DNA from 4 places in the Ruegeria sp. HKCCSP346 genome. Region 3 is predicted to be linked to each of the others. Evidence: riboswitches for the same ligand, from Rfam matches in the RefSeq annotation. Region 3 holds a riboswitch; each other region holds the start of a gene.
The links. A riboswitch is a leader RNA that binds a small molecule or an ion and turns the genes downstream of it on or off. The one in region 3 is predicted to bind cobalamin.
Positions count from the first base shown of each region.

Region 1: another riboswitch for cobalamin. It lies ahead of I9185_RS09755 (DUF1636 domain-containing protein); the one in region 3 lies ahead of I9185_RS16645 (aromatic ring-hydroxylating dioxygenase subunit alpha).
Region 2: another riboswitch for cobalamin. It lies ahead of I9185_RS00750 (DUF1636 domain-containing protein); the one in region 3 lies ahead of I9185_RS16645 (aromatic ring-hydroxylating dioxygenase subunit alpha).
Region 4: another riboswitch for cobalamin. It lies ahead of I9185_RS19725 (hypothetical protein); the one in region 3 lies ahead of I9185_RS16645 (aromatic ring-hydroxylating dioxygenase subunit alpha).

Region 1 is NZ_JAEDOT010000002.1:258,968-262,751, reverse strand. It holds gene I9185_RS09765 (ABC transporter substrate-binding protein) at 1-537, opposite strand, end outside; gene I9185_RS09760 (ABC transporter ATP-binding protein) at 554-1,327, opposite strand; gene I9185_RS09755 (DUF1636 domain-containing protein) at 1,324-1,680, opposite strand; cobalamin riboswitch at 1,778-1,975, opposite strand; gene I9185_RS09750 (D-lyxose/D-mannose family sugar isomerase) at 2,075-2,740, opposite strand; gene I9185_RS09745 (carbohydrate kinase) at 2,757-3,683, opposite strand; gene I9185_RS20425 (ROK family protein) at 3,715-3,784, opposite strand, start outside.
Region 2 is NZ_JAEDOT010000001.1:143,470-147,253, forward strand. It holds gene cobN (cobaltochelatase subunit CobN) at 1-208, opposite strand, end outside; gene cobW (cobalamin biosynthesis protein CobW) at 212-1,267, opposite strand; gene I9185_RS00750 (DUF1636 domain-containing protein) at 1,269-1,640, opposite strand; cobalamin riboswitch at 1,732-1,939, opposite strand; gene I9185_RS00755 (SLC13 family permease) at 2,167-3,784, opposite strand, start outside.
Region 3 is NZ_JAEDOT010000007.1:41,006-44,789, forward strand. It holds gene I9185_RS16640 (hybrid-cluster NAD(P)-dependent oxidoreductase) at 1-1,056, opposite strand, end outside; gene I9185_RS16645 (aromatic ring-hydroxylating dioxygenase subunit alpha) at 1,062-2,315, opposite strand; cobalamin riboswitch at 2,397-2,601, opposite strand; partial or broken gene I9185_RS16650 (IS5/IS1182 family transposase) at 2,675-2,827, shown strand; gene I9185_RS16655 (hypothetical protein) at 3,129-3,353, shown strand; gene I9185_RS16660 (DUF3833 family protein) at 3,383-3,784, opposite strand, start outside.
Region 4 is NZ_JAEDOT010000012.1:47,173-50,956, reverse strand. It holds gene I9185_RS19735 (DNA polymerase III subunit gamma/tau) at 1-512, opposite strand, end outside; gene I9185_RS19730 (dual specificity protein phosphatase family protein) at 651-1,163, shown strand; gene I9185_RS19725 (hypothetical protein) at 1,155-1,562, opposite strand; cobalamin riboswitch at 1,653-1,874, opposite strand; gene I9185_RS19720 (hypothetical protein) at 2,032-2,865, shown strand; gene rsgA (ribosome small subunit-dependent GTPase A) at 2,905-3,784, opposite strand, start outside.

The sequences.
Region 1 (3,784 bases), on a different contig from region 3:
GTCCTTCCAGCCGGCAACCAGCGCCTCGGCCTTGTCTTCGACCTGCATGACCTTGCCCAGGCGCAGAACGTCATCAAACAACAGGTTCATGCTGGCTTCGGGGCGATCCTCGTCCAGATGCACGCAGCTTTCGGTCAGGATCATGGTCTTGATACCAAAGGGTTCCAGCGTGTCGGGCGTGACATCTCCGCCGGGTTTCATGCCATAGTACCAACCGGCAAAAAACAGATCAGGTTCGACGGCCACAAGGTTTTCAATCGTCGGGTATTTGGGGGCAAGCTCTGGGATGTCGCCGCGCTGAGCATCAAAGTCAGGGCTGGTTTTGTACCAGCCCGAAATCCCGGTAAGTCCCACGATCTCGTCCTGAAGGCCGAGTGCAAAGGCCATATCCGCCATGTTCATATCATGCACGACCAGACGTTCCGGCGCCGAGTCAAAAACCAGCGGTTCGCCGCAATTGTCCACGGTGACGGCTTCCGCTGCCACGCCACCTGCCAAGCCAGCGAAGACAACCACCGGCCAGAGTTTCTGCATCATATGTAAGCTCCTGTTATTATGACAGTTTCCGTTTTCGGATGTCCAGTGCGGGGATCGTGCGGCCTTCGTGCTGAAAGCACAGATAATCCACGCCGAATGTCTCACTTACCCGGTCTGGGGTCAGAACTTCGCCAACAGGCCCGAACCCCGTCAGGCGCGTGGCTTTCATCAACGCCACATGGGTGGCGAATTCCGGGATCATGACCAGATCATGGACGATCATGACGACCGTTACCCCCAGATCAGCGACCAGAGACAGCATGTGCCCCTTGGCATCGGGGTCCAGATGGTTGGTTGGCTCGTCCAGAAACAGCAAGGACGGGTTCTGGGCCAGCGCGCGCGCGATGTGCGCGCGCTGACGTTCTCCGCCGGACAGTTGACCCATCGTTTTGTTGGCAAAATGCAACAGCTCGGTCGTCGTCAGCACCCGTTCAAGATCAGCCCTGTGCTGAGTCACCGAACGTTCGCCCTGAATCGGGATTTGCCCCAGCGCAACGTAGTCTTGCAGGCGCATCCGCCCGTCGGGCATTTCCTGCTGCCCGACCACAGCAATGGAGCGGGCACGTTGGCGGGCGGACAGGGTCCGAAGGCTTTGTCCTTCTATCCAAACATCGCCCAACGCAATCCGTTCAATCCCGCACAGCAGTTTCAGCAGAGTGGTTTTGCCGGCGCCGTTCGGCCCGGCGATTGCCAGAATTGATCCTTCTTCCAGACGAAAGGACACATCCTGCAACAGGATGTCGCCATTGAGCGCGTAGTATTCCAAATTCTCTGCAATCAGAAAACTCATGATGACCCCCCGAAAGGCAACGCGGGAATTCGCGATAAGGTCTTTGCGAAAAGGGCAGGGGGGCGGTCCGAGGCACTGGTCCAGCCGTCGTCGCTGTCGCCGAACTGGATCGCAAATTCGACCAAGGCAGACAGATCGCGAGTTGTCGTGATATCGCCAAACAGGTACTGCGCTTTGCCCGGGGCCTGAAATCCGACGGTCATGGCCCGTTCACAACCTGCCATGCAGGCCACCATTCGGGTTTCAAAACCGTCAGGCAACCGGGCATCCAGCGCGTCTTGTGCGGCTTCGGCAGACATCGTCCCCTGACATGTTGAACAGATCAGAACGTAGTGATCAGAATAACAGGTCATTGCCTTCTCCGTCGTTTGCCAGATGCAGACAGAGGGCACATACCCGGATATTACGCAAACGCGCCATCAAGCCTCCTTCCGAGACGCCCCGCCTCGGGTTGGTTCATAGTGTGATGGCAGGTCTCCTGACTTGCGGGTCGTTGCTCGGCCGACCTTCCCAACCCTTTTGGGTCAGTGGTGAAGTGGCGTCGCTCACCGCTTACAGTTGCGGGGGCAGTCACGGACTTGGCACATTCCAGCGCCGCACCGTGTTCCCATTTTCATCCCTTACGGAACCATCCCGCTCAGCTAGTCCGGCTACGCCTGACTTGTCAAGCGGCAGGCGAAAGGGTAGTGGACGGAATTGCAACGGTTGAGCCAGCGATCCTGCTGCGCCAGCCCGGACCGAACGGTGTCAATAGTCTGATACAAGAAGAAAATCCGGTTCGGTATCTTCCTCAACCTTTGAAAACCGTGGGATTGGCTTTTCAAACACATTGTCCGTTCGGTCGTCATTCACGGTCGATACCTCGCCAATAAGGCAATCACCGCGCTCGGCCCAGAAAGCGTGCCAGATGCCGGGCATCAGAGTTACGCTTTGCCCCGGCTTCAGCCGCAAGTGCTCTTCGGGTTGCAAGGTTACAGGGCAGGCATCGCTTGGGACCGTCACCGGGTTGTCGCGGTCGACGCCACCGTTTGGATCCGACGCATGGATTTCCAGAACGAGATCGCCGCCGCCCCGGTTGATGATGTCTTCTGCCTTGATGATATGCCGGTGCATCGGAGAAAGCTGATTTTCTTTCGAGATCAACAGTTTTTCCGCATAGAGCATCCCGCGCCCGGATTTCAGATCCTTCGCCTCACCATTGCGCAAAGTGAATAGAAACAGTCCAAGTTCATCAAAACGGCCCTGGGCGTAATCGGTAATGTCCCATCCCAGCCCGCGGCTGCGGATCGTTTCGGCCAGAGGGCTGCGCATTTTCTCGGGCGACCAATCCGCAAAGGGTGGCAACACGGCACCGAAGGACTGAATGAACGCCTGTGCCCGGGTCTTGATACGGTTGATTTCGGATCGTTTCATCATGCCGTCCCACAGATCAAAGTTCGTGCGCCCAGGGGGGTTCTGCCCCGGCTCGGGAAACGGTCACGGCCGCCACGTCAGCGCCCAGTTCCATGGCTGCTTGCAGGCTTTCAACCGTCAATCCGCGAAGACCTGACTTGGTCAGATGCCCTGCGCGGCTGAGCTCGGTCAGAACGCCGGCGTTGAACGTGTCACCTGCGCCGATCGTATCGACCACTTCAACGGGTTTCACGGGAACCGAAACTTCGGAACCATCCGCCAGGTAACCGTGCGCCCCGTCACTGCCGCGCGTGACGATGACAACGGAAGGACCCGCCTGCAACAGCACAGACGCTTTCGCGGCTTCGGATTCAGCGCCCGGAATAATCCAATCCAGGTCCTCGTCTGAAACCTTTACGATATCCGCACGCGAGATCATGCGGTTCAAACGCGTCCGAAACCGGGTTTGATCCTTGATGAAATCCGGGCGAATATTCGGGTCCAGCATCACCGCACGGTCGGAACCGTGGCGGTGCAGAAGGGCGGCATATGCATCTGCGCAAGGTTCACACGCAAGGCTGATTCCGCCGAGATACAGGGCAGAGACAGCGGGAAGCTGATCGGGCATGTCCTCGGGCAGCAACATCCGGCCTGCGGTGTTTTCATCAACAAAGCTGTAAGACGCGTGTCCATCCGAGAGCTGCACAAAGGCAAGCGTGGTAGGGCGGTCCGAGATGATGACATGTGTCGTGTCCACATGGCTCGCTTTCAGCGCATCGATCAGTTGCTGGCCGAACATGTCCGATGACAAACCTGTCAGCATCCCAACCGGAACACCCAGACGTCCCATCGCGACGGCAGTGTTCAGAACTGCACCACCAGTATGTGGCACAAAACCAATTGCGCCCGACGCGGTCGGTTCTGAAATCATATCTATCAGCGCTTCACCACAGCACAGGATCATGTCTTGGTCCTTCTTGGTACAGAGAATTCGGTCAGTCTGGTTGCTGTCTCAGCGCGTTCTTGCAGAAGTTGTTTGCGCCGATGATTCCGAACTCTGCCTGT
Region 2 (3,784 bases), on a different contig from region 3:
ACAGCGGGTGTTTCAGAGCCGTCAAATTCGCCAGCCGCAGGGTCGGCATTCGCTCTTCCGGTCCGCCACCACGATGCCAGCCCGCCGCGAAAGCGCCTAGGTCGCTGTCCGAAAAGGACAGCACCACCAGGTCCGCCGGGCTCTGGCCCAGATCGGTTGGGGTCTCGGTTTCCTCGAGCCCGTGGCTTTCGCGAAAGACGACGTGCATGGCTTACTCGGCGGCCTCACGCACACCCACGAGGATTTCGCGGATTTCCGCCTCTTTGATATCGTCATGCTCGGCGATGACGACCAGACGCGAACGGCGTTCTTCACCGGGTTCCCACGGGCGGTCATACTGGTGACGCACGCGGGCACCCACTGCCTGGACCAGCAGGCGCATGGGTTTGCCCTGAACGGCGGCATACCCTTTGACGCGCAGGATGTTCAGTTCATTGGCCAGGCGTTCGATATTGGCGACCAGTTGGGCCGGATCGGTCTGCTCGGGCAGCTCGACGATGATGCTTTCGAAATCGTCATGCTCGTGATCGTGATGGCCGTCGTGATGCGAGGGTCGGGCGTCCATGTCATCCTCGGCGGCGGCTTCCAGACCCAGCACAACGCGCACGTCCACGGCACCTTCGGCCACTTCGACGACGGGTAGGGGGCGCGGCGCCTCGGCGGCGATGATCTCGCGCGCTTTGGCCACGCCTTCGGGGCCGGCGAGGTCGGGCTTGGTCAGCAGGATGATGTCAGCGCACGAGATCTGATCCTCGAACACCTCGGACAGGGGCGTTTCGTGGTCGATCGAGTCATCGGCCATGCGCTGCGCATCCACTGCTTCGACATTGGGCGCGAAGCGGCCTGCGGCCACGGCCTCGGCATCGGCCAGGGCGATCACGCCGTCGACGGTGATCTTCGAGCGGATGTCAGGCCAGTCGAATGCCTTGAGCAGCGGTTTCGGCAGGGCCAGACCGCTGGTTTCGATCAGGATGTGATCCGGGCGTGGCTCCAACGCCATCAGGGCCTCGATGGTGGGAATGAAATCATCTGCCACGGTGCAACAGATGCAGCCATTGGCCAGTTCCATGATGTTTTCCGCCGGGCAATCAGGAATGGCGCAGGATTTCAGGATGTCGCCATCGACGCCTACATCGCCGAACTCGTTGACCACGACAGCAAGGCGCTTGCCCTGTGGGTTCTGCATCAGGTGACGCACCAAAGTGGTCTTGCCCGATCCCAGAAAGCCGGTGATCACTGTGACGGGGAGTTTTTCGAGGTTCGACATGTCAGGCTCCAATGGGGGGAATGCGCGAGGCACAGTTCTTGCGAAAATGTTCGGGGCGTTCGCGCCATTTCACCAAACCATCTTCGGTGGCCAGATACTTGGTCGCGCCGTCGACGATGACGTCGACATGATCTGTTTCGTTCAGGTTTTCATACACGAAGGTCCAGCGGCCCGGCCCGCGCAACACGATCGAACAGCCTTGATCACAGTTTGACAGGCATTCAACGGCTTTCAGGGTGACACCGTCGGGCAGGTCCGCCTGTTCCAGAGCCTTGTGTAACAAAGCGCCCGGGCGTTGCGTGTCATCTTCCACAGGCAGGCCGCGACGGCAGGTGGTACAGACCAGCAACTCGACTGGTGCGGTATCGGTCATGTCTCTCATCCCCCCAAATCCTCTTCGCGGGGGACGGGGTTTCATGCGGGCCACGAATGGTCATGGACCCGACACCGGAACACCCCGCCCGGTTTCAACTTCGGTTGTTGGCAGGTCTCCCGGCTTGCGGATGCCAGAGGCGGGCCTCTGTCGGATGTCCCGCCTTCCCGGCTTTTGGGCCAGTGGCATTGGGCATCCTCTCCGTTCACGGTCGCGGGGGCGGCTGCGTTTGGCGGCAAGACCGTTGACGCATTCCCTTTTCATCGGCTGTCACCGACACCAACGAAAGGGACATGCGGCACCGCTGGCCTGCTTGTCAAGCGAGTCGCGCGCAACAATGATGCAGAGGCATGGAAAGCGACCTGTGGGCGTCGATGGGCGGCATGGCGTGCCGGGACCCAGCCTGAGATGGGCCGGGCGACGAACAGTATGTTAGCAAGGGGCGTAGACTATGGTGAACGGGTGCCTTGACTGAACCTGTCCCGATGATGGGAAAAGACCACCGAACACCGCGGATCCTCTTGCGCTAATAGATGACGTTTATCATGAGCAGCGAGACGACCAGAAACAGCGCTGTCATTATTCCGCCGGAGCGGACGAAATCCATCACCTTGTATCCGGCCGGACCCATGATCAACGCGTTTACCTGATGGGTTGGGATGATGAAGCTGTTCGAGGTCGATATGGCGACCGTCAGGGCAAAGACGGCCGGGTTTCCACCCGCCGCCACCGCAATCGATACCGCCAGAGGCACCAGCAGGACCGTGGCCCCCACATTGGACATGACCAAGGAAAAGGCCGTCGCCAGAATGGCGATGCCGGTTTGCAGCGACCAGAGCGGCCAGCCGTCCAGAATTATCATGATCTGCTGGGCGATCCACGCGGCCGTGCCTGTGTTCTGCACGGCTTGTCCCAAAGGTATGAGGCAGGCGAGCAGGAATACGGTGTTCCATCCGACCGCGCGGTACGCCTCGTCCACGCTGAGCACACGGGTCAGCATCATGCCCACCGCGCCGGTAAGAAGACAGAGTGAAAGCCGGACGTCCGTGAACAGGATCAACGACAGCGAAATGGCGAAGAATGCCAGGGCCCAGCCGACTTTTTGCGGCCTCAGCTCGTCCTGAGGAAAGTCTGTCGTCACAACGACGAAATCCGGATCTCGTTTGATCCGCATCAGGTTGTCCCATCTGGTATGGGCCACAAGCATGTCGCCCGCCTGAAACTTTTCGAGCCCGATCTGAGTGGATTCGTGATCCTCGGTCTCGACATGGCTCAGCGTCTCTTCGCCGCGGTGAATGGCCAGCAGCGACATCCCGTAGGTCTTGCGAAACAAAAGCTCGCGGGGGCATTTGCCGATCAGCTTGCTGTCAGGCGTGATGACCACCTCGGCCACGCCTGCATTGGTTGGGGCGAACTCTTCGACGAAAATGTCCAAGTCCGGAAGAACGGTCAGCCCGTATTTCTCGGCGAACTTCTCGACCTCCCAACGGCGGCCGACGATGGCCAGCCGACACGGCGCTGCAATTTCCGCTGTCAAAACCTGAACCATCGAGGTTTTGCCGCGATAGAAGGTTGAAATGATGTACAGGTGGTTTTCGTGGTTGATGTCGGCCAGAATCTCGCCGACCAGGGGGCTGTCCTCGGGCACCACGACTTCGAACACATCAGCTTTGAGGCCATAGACCCTTTGCAGGTATTCCTGTGTCCCTTGTCCGGTACCCGTATTGTCAGGTCCTTCAGCCTCGGGCAAAACCCAGCGTCCCAACAGCAGAAAGTAACCAATTCCCGTCAGGATCAGAACCGCACCGATCGGCGTGACCGAGAACAGGCCGAAGGGCTCCATTTTTTGAGAGGCCGGCAGACTGTCATTTGCCGTCAGGATCAGATCGTTCAGTAGGATAAGAGGAGACGACCCGACCATCGTCATTGTGCCGCCCAAAATGGCGCAGAATCCCATTGGCATGAGCAGGCGCGACAGCGGTATGCCTGACCGTGTGGAAATTCGGCTGACAACCGGCAGAAACAGAGCAGCGGCGCCTACATTCTGCATGAACGAGGATATGACGCCAACGGTGCCGGAAATGATTGGTACAACCCTGCCTTCGGATTTGCCGCCGTATTTGAGTATGACGGCAGCCACCTTG
Region 3 (3,784 bases):
CGGGTTCGAGCAGCAGGCCAGAATGTACCCCGCGTCGATGTCGTCTTCCGAGATCCCTCCGTTGTGGACCATGTGGACCTCGCCAGCGGTTTTCTTGACCTTGCAGGTACCGCACACGCCGAAGGTACAGCCTGACGGAATGTTCAGGCCAACCGAGCGGGCGGCGGCAAGCACCGTGTCGGTCTCGGCAACCTTGGCCGTCACGCCCGAGGTCGCGAACAGGATTTCGGCGCTGCTGTCGTCGTCCAGAACAACGTCATCCAACTTGGGCTGATCCGCCTCGGTTTCCACCGGCGCGCCGAAGCTTTCCTGATGGTAGTTGTTCATATCAAAACCAAGACCGGCCAGCGCGTCGCGCACCGCTTGCATGAAGGGCTCGGGACCGCAGCAATAGACTTCGCGCTCAAGGTAATCCGGCGCCATCAGGCCCAGCATCAATTGGTTGAACTGCCCCTGATATCCCGTCCATGGGCGGTAGCGGTCCGGCTCTTCCACCACGAACTTCAGGTCCAAACCATCCGTGCGGCTGGCCATCTGTTCCAAGCGCTGGCGGAAGATGATCTCGGATGGCCGCTTGGCGCAGTTGATGAAGACAACGTCCAGATCGCGGCCTTCGTCCCACATGCAGGTGGTCATTGACATCATCGGTGTGATGCCTGAGCCAGCCGAGATAAACAGGAACTTGCGCGCATCGCTCAGTGCGTTGGTGAACAGGCCCGCAGGCCCAATGACCTTGAGCCGCATGCCGGGTTGAAGATTGTCCAGCATCCAGCGCGTGCCGATACTGTCGGGTTGCGCTTTGGCGGTGATGGTGATCGACCGCGGCCGCGATGGCGACGATGAGATCGTGTAGGTGCGATACACGACTCCCCCGGGCTGGCCGGGCGCCGGAATCTCGAGCGTCAGGAACTGACCGGGGTGATAGGCGAACTGCGCCCCCGAGGGGGCTCGGAACGAAAAGCTGGCGGTGTTCGGCATCTCGGGCACGACCGAAACACATTCCAGCATCTCTCCATCCTGCCAGACGGCTGATGAAAGCGTGTTCAGATCTTTCATCAGACTTACTCCGCCGCCATGTAGTCAGGGGTCAGGCGGGCCGACACTGTGCTGCAATACCAATCCACGAATTGCAGTACGCCGGATTCCTGAATGGCTGAATACGGGCCGGGCACATAGGCCGGGCTGTTGATGCCCTGCTGGTTGTCCTCGACCACCTGACGGTCTTCGTCATTCGTGGCGACCCAGACTTCGGTCAGGCGTTTCACGTCGTAGTCAACGCCTTCAACCGCATCCTTGTTGACCAGCCATTTGGTCGTGACCTCGGTCTCTGTCGGGCTGATCGGCGTAACACGGAAAACAATCGAGTGATCGGCAAGAAAGTGGTTCCACGTGGTCGGATAGTGGAACTTCAAAAGCGATCCCGCATCCGCAAAGGGCGACCGGCCCAACCAGCGGCGCACGGCGGATTTCCCGTCCATCGTATAGCTCTCGGCGCCTTCTTTCAGCGGCATCCGCGCCAGACGGAATTGGCCGTCCTCGTGCAGATAGAACTGCGATGGCATACCCGCTGACTGGCACCTGTCGAAATGGGCTTGCATATAGGCTGGGGTTTCACCGCCTTCGATCCCCGTCACGCCCGGATCATCAGGGAAGGTCCGGCACAGCGCAGGGTGGTTGCCGCCGCAGTGATAGCACTCGCGATTGTTTTCCCAGACCAGTTTCCAGTTGCCGTTCTCGACGATCGAGCTTTCGAATGCGACCTTGGCATTCGCAAGATCATGCGGCTCAAGATACGGGCGCGCGATATTGGCAAACGTGTCAAAATCCGGGGCGACATCCGCCAGACAGATATAGACCAACCCGGCAAGCTCGCGGCAATGAACCGTCTTCAAACCATGCTGTCTGGGATCAAACTCCGGCCCCATGTCGCGGGCCCACAGCAAAGAGCCGTCAAGCTCGTAGGTCCATTGGTGATACGGGCAAACCAGCTTCGGCGCGTTGCCTTTTGCTGCCTTGCATATGATCGAGCCGCGATGGCGGCAGGTGTTGTGAAACGCCCGGATCTGGTTGTCGGCGCCGCGCACGATGATCACGCGATAGGCACCCACGTTGTACGTTACATAGTCGCCGGCTTTCACCAGTTCACAGGCCGGAATGGCAAATAGCCATTCGCGATAGTGGACGGTTTCCAGGTCGGTCTGAAAGATCTCGGGGTCGGTGTAAAAGGCCCGTTCCAGAGCATAGCCCGGGATTCGACGCGCCAACAGGTTTTGGACATTGTTCACTTCTGGCTCTCCTGCCGCGCCCCGCGGCATTGCTTGGGCAGATGACAGGGAGGAACCGTCCGGAGGCGCGCGAGGACCACGTCCGAAACCCGTGCCCCCACCGCCACCCGCGGTTTGACATATCTGCAAGGCTGGTTTCCGGACTTGAAAGGGGCTTGCACCCGGTTGCGACACCTTCCCGGGATCCTCGTCCCAGTGGTTGATTGTCGAACCTGACCTTCCTTACCGTTGCGGGGGCAGCGCCGGAATTCCACCGGCTTCCCAATTCTCCGCGGTCTGAGAATCAAACAGCGGCACCTCACGATGGCAGCCTACTTTCTACCTGCTTGGGCGCTGAAATGCTTGCGACATTTCCGGTTTCAAAACAGACATGGAAATTTTCCGGCTGAGTGGACGGCGCCGGGATCACGGTCCTTGGCACAGGGGCATGGCAAGCCCGCCAGCACGGCGTTCTGCAGGGGCCAGTGGGCTTTGCGATGGATGCGGCCACGTCTGACATCCGCGCCGTCAAATTGTCCCCCAGCCGTGACAGCGAAGGCCCGGCTGCTCTGCTCAGAAACGAAACGCTGCACGTCGCCTGAGCATGGCTGGAAAAGAGAGAGTCAGGCCAAGTGAAGGAGGTTTGCAGCAAACCTTTTTGGGTGAAGTTGATCCGTTTGGGATAGTGCTGGCTTGCCATGAGGCAGGTGAAGAAGGCGAATATCCGTCATGCGAGAGTTGTCAGTCCATCCTGTCAACGGACGGTAGAAAACCTCGTTTTGTCCATAAAAAATTGTCTTTTTCGGGAAAAACCATTACGTTTTCCGAAAATGGTGGAAAACACCGGAGGCAGTAAGAGAGCAGATGCCAAAACCGAAAACAGGTGTTTTGCGGACAACAGTTCCTTCGCGCCTCATGGGAAAACGGGATGGTCTGTTTTTCCTCTGGGGGCAGATAGAACGCGCGCGCTTGAAGGTCGAGGGCGGCGAACGCGCCGAGGGCGCAGCCTCGGACGGGCCAAGGGCAAACACGGCCGGTGAGGTCAAGGGATCGACGACAGCATTGGTGGACGAGTTTATTTTCTACTGACTTTTGTGATGAAACCGGGCCTGACGGCCCTATTTCTTCTCGAAGAACAGGATGACTTCACCCAGACGGACGCCATAGCGTGAGACATACGCGCGGTTCAGCAGGCGGTCGTCATCCAGCAGCCACATCCAGTCGTCGAATTTGACACGCATGGTCCCGTCCTTGATCGGCAGGTCGATCTTGTATTTCCAGTTGAACGTATCCCCGCGTTCAATCCCGCTGGCGGTGCCCAGCACGCCAGGCGCCGTACCGGTCCACGTATCCTCTCCGGTTTTGGTCAATGTCCAGATGCGTTGTTCCGTCGCGCCATCGTCGTAGACGAAGTCTTCGACCAGGGTCAGGGTTTCGCCGTCCCATGTTCCGTCGATATCAACCGTGAATCTGCGGGGGATATTTCCCAGAACATCCTGAAACTGGCCGTAGGCCACTGT
Region 4 (3,784 bases), on a different contig from region 3:
TGCGCGGGCGGTTCTTCCAACGTCTTGAGCAGCGCGTTGAACGCGCTGGTCGAGAGCATATGAACCTCGTCGATGATGTAAATCTTGTAACGCGCGCTGGCGGCGCGATAGCGGACACTGTCAATGATCTCGCGGATGTCGTTGACGCCCGTACGGCTGGCGGCGTCCATCTCCATCACGTCGACATGGCGGCCTTCCATGATGGCGACACAATGTTCACACTGACCGCAGGGTTCGGTCGTGGGGCCACCGGTTCCGTCGGGTCCGATGCAGTTCATGCCCTTGGCGATGATCCTTGCGGTCGTGGTTTTGCCGGTGCCGCGAATGCCGGTCATGATGAAGGCCTGCGCGATCCGGTCGGCCGCGAACGCGTTTTTCAGGGTGCGCACCATGGCATCCTGACCCACCAGATCGGCAAAGGTTTCCGGGCGATATTTGCGGGCGAGAACCTGATAGGCGGGGCTGGAGCTGTCTGTCATGTCTTCTCGTTGGGATTCGGTGCTTGGGCACAGCGTAGTGGCCACCGTTGCCCGCGTCCACAGCGTGGCGCGATGATTTTTGATTTAGAAACGAGTCGCTTTCGCACTAAACTGCATCAGCGGATTTAATGGCTCATTTTTGTATAGAGTTCTTTGGGGAGGACAGGATTCATGTCGCAGTTGGTGATCTACGCCCTGCAAGTCGGTGGCGGAACGCTGGCGCTGACCTCGATGCCCGGACGCGGCGGAGATTACTCCAGCGATCTGGATATGATCGCAGCCTGGCAGCCGGGGCTTGTTGTTTCGATGACGACGGATGTCGAAATGCTTCAGGACGGGGCGCAGGAATTTGGAAGCGATATTCAAAGCCGCGCCAGCCGATGGGTTCACCTGCCGATCGAAGATTTCGGAGCGCCGACAAAAGCGATTGATGACGCGTGGCCGTCCGTCAGCGCCGCGGCCCGGCACGCGCTGTCCGGCGGAGGTCGCGTATTGGTACACTGCCGCGGGGGCTGTGGCAGGTCAGGTATGATTGTCCTGCGGCTGATGGTCGAATGCGGCGAAGGCGCGGACACGGCGCTGCAACGATTGCGGGCGGTGCGCCCTTGCGCCGTCGAAACGGATGCGCAACTGGCCTGGGCCTCTCGGCGTGCCCAGGCACAGGTCAGTCTGGACTCAGATTGAAATCTGCGCGGGCGCGCAAGCAGGTTTTCGAGGCCGGATCGTAGAAACTTCGATCATCGCGCAGGGTGGGGTTTTCACGACGCCGGATGGCATCGCACTGAACGTGTTTCCGAAGATCAGGTCGGCATAGCCGTTCAGCGGCTCAATCGCGGTTTCGGGCTGCGTCCCGCAAAAGACACGAATGCGGTCTGATTGCGCGCGGAAAATTGCATGACATCCTTCGCTGCAATGTGACAGCGCGCTGCTGCCCTCAATCTCGAAATCGTCACTTGTGGCCGAGGTCGCCTGGGCCATGGCTTCGGATATCGAGCGCGCCAGCCGCGCCAAAGCGGGACAGGTTTTGCCCGTCCGCTGACATACTGTTGCACTGAATTCATGTGTCTTTGTCTTCCAGATCATCCTGCGCCCTCCGCGCTTGGTGGACAGGATATTTGGGACAGGTGGGACAGCGTGATGCCGTCAGGACCTGCCCGGACACCCCGCCCGAGTTTCGGTTTCGTTTCCGATGGCAGGTCTCCTGACTTGCGGGTCATCGCTTTGCCGACCTTCCCAGCCTTTGGGCCAGTGGTGTTTCGGCATCGCTTACCGTTTACAGTTGCGGGGGCAGTCGCGGATTTGGTTGTTGCCTGCATGACCAGACATTACCGCACCGTGTTCCCTTTTCATCCCGACCCCTTGTGGAGGCCGGAAACCATCACACAACCGCTAGCGTTTGAGCACGCATCGAGTCAAGCCGATCTTTTGACCGGACGCTTGGTCATGCTGGATACGGTGTTGGTTCATGCATAGTGTCCAGGGCGTTGAGGTTCGGAAACAGGATTTACCAAGCGCAAAGCCAGAGATCATGTTGGACACAGAGCAAACGGTAATGACCGAAGAATTTCGCTTTCCGTCCGGGCAGAAAACACTGTCTGCCCGGTTGTACAGCCCGCTGTCTTCGCCCGAAATCGTCGTCGTGCTGAACAGTGCAACGGGTGTGCCGCGCGATTATTACCGTCATTTCGCACGATGGCTTGCTGCCGAGCAGGGTATGGCCTGCCTGACCTATGACTATCGCGATTACGGGCATTCCTTGACCGGCCGCCTGAAAGATTCGCGTGCGACCATGGCGGATTGGGCCTTGATCGACATGCCCGCGGCACGGGCAGAAATGCGCAGACGGTTTCCCGATTCGCAGCATTGGACCATCGGCCATTCGATCGGTGCGATGTTGGGGCCTGTGCAGCCGGATATCGATCTGATTGATCGCATGATCTGTGTGTGTTCGGGGCTGGTAACCCTAAGCGACCATCCATGGCCCTATCGTGGTTTGGCAGGATTGTTCTGGTATGGTCATGCCCCGCTTTTGGCCCGAGCCCTTGGCTACCTTCCCGGAAAGGCGATCGGGTTCGGCTCGGATCTGCCGGCATCGGTCTATTGGCAGTGGCGCAAATGGTGTACGGCGCCTTTGAACTATGTGCCTGAAATCGGGCATGAGTTACCTGCGGCGCAGTGGAAGGATTCTGGAACGCCCGTGGATTTGTTCACCTTCGAGGACGACCAGATGGTGCCGCCGGAAGCGGTTTGGCGGCTTGCGGATCTTTACGGCCCCGATGCCAACCGCCACCTGCTGAGCCCTGCCGATTTCGGGTTGCCCGAGGTTGGTCATATCGGAGCATTTGCCCGGCGCAATGCAGCGGTTTGGCCGCGACTGATCGCTTGATCAGACGCGGCGCAGGACGGGCCGGGCACCGTCCAACGATCACCGGTTGCGAAGTTTCTTTTCCTTCATGACGCCACGGACCATCTTGCCGAACGCTTTGTCCCGCGCCCGGGACTGCGCGACGGTTTCAGAATTGCGCTGATCTTCGCGCCGAAGCTTGCGCCACCGGTCCAATCGAGCCGGATCAAGCGTGCCCTGGCTTATTGCCTTTTGCACGGCACATCCGGGCTCGGAGCTGTGCTGGCAATCCGAAAAACGGCAGTCCCGGCTCAACTCGGCAAGGTCCGAGAAAACGTCGTCGATCCCGTCCCGAGCGTCCAGCAGGCGCAACGCGCGCATTCCGGGTGTATCGATCAACCAGCCACCGTTGCGCATCCGGTGCAATGCGCGTGCGGTCGTCGTGTGCCGGCCCCGCGCGTCATCCTCGCGAATGTCCGAGGTGGCGAGATCCTGATCGGTCATGGTATTGGCAAGTGTCGTCTTGCCAACGCCCGACGATCCAACCAGCGCTCCGGTCTGGCTTTTGGGGCACCAGGACAGAACCTTTTCAACCTCTGCCGGGTCCAGCGCGTTGATCGCCAGAACCGTCAGGAACGGATCCAGTGATTGCACCTGCCCCGAGAAACTGTCGGGGTCCGCCGATTTGTCGGCCTTCGTCAGAACAACGACCGGGTAGCACCCGGCCTGATGCGCAAGCGCCAGATATCGTTCCAGCCGGGGCAGTTTGAAGTCGGCATTGCACGAGCTGACGATGAACAGCACATCGACATTGGCTGCAATCAGTTGCGTCGCGGCGCCTGTACCCGCGGCGCGTCGGTGCAGCAGGCTGCGCCGGTCGAGCAAATGGCGCACGCGTTTGTCGTCATCGGCGAGAACCCAATCGCCAACAGCATAGCTGCCGGTCGTTTGATCGGGGGTC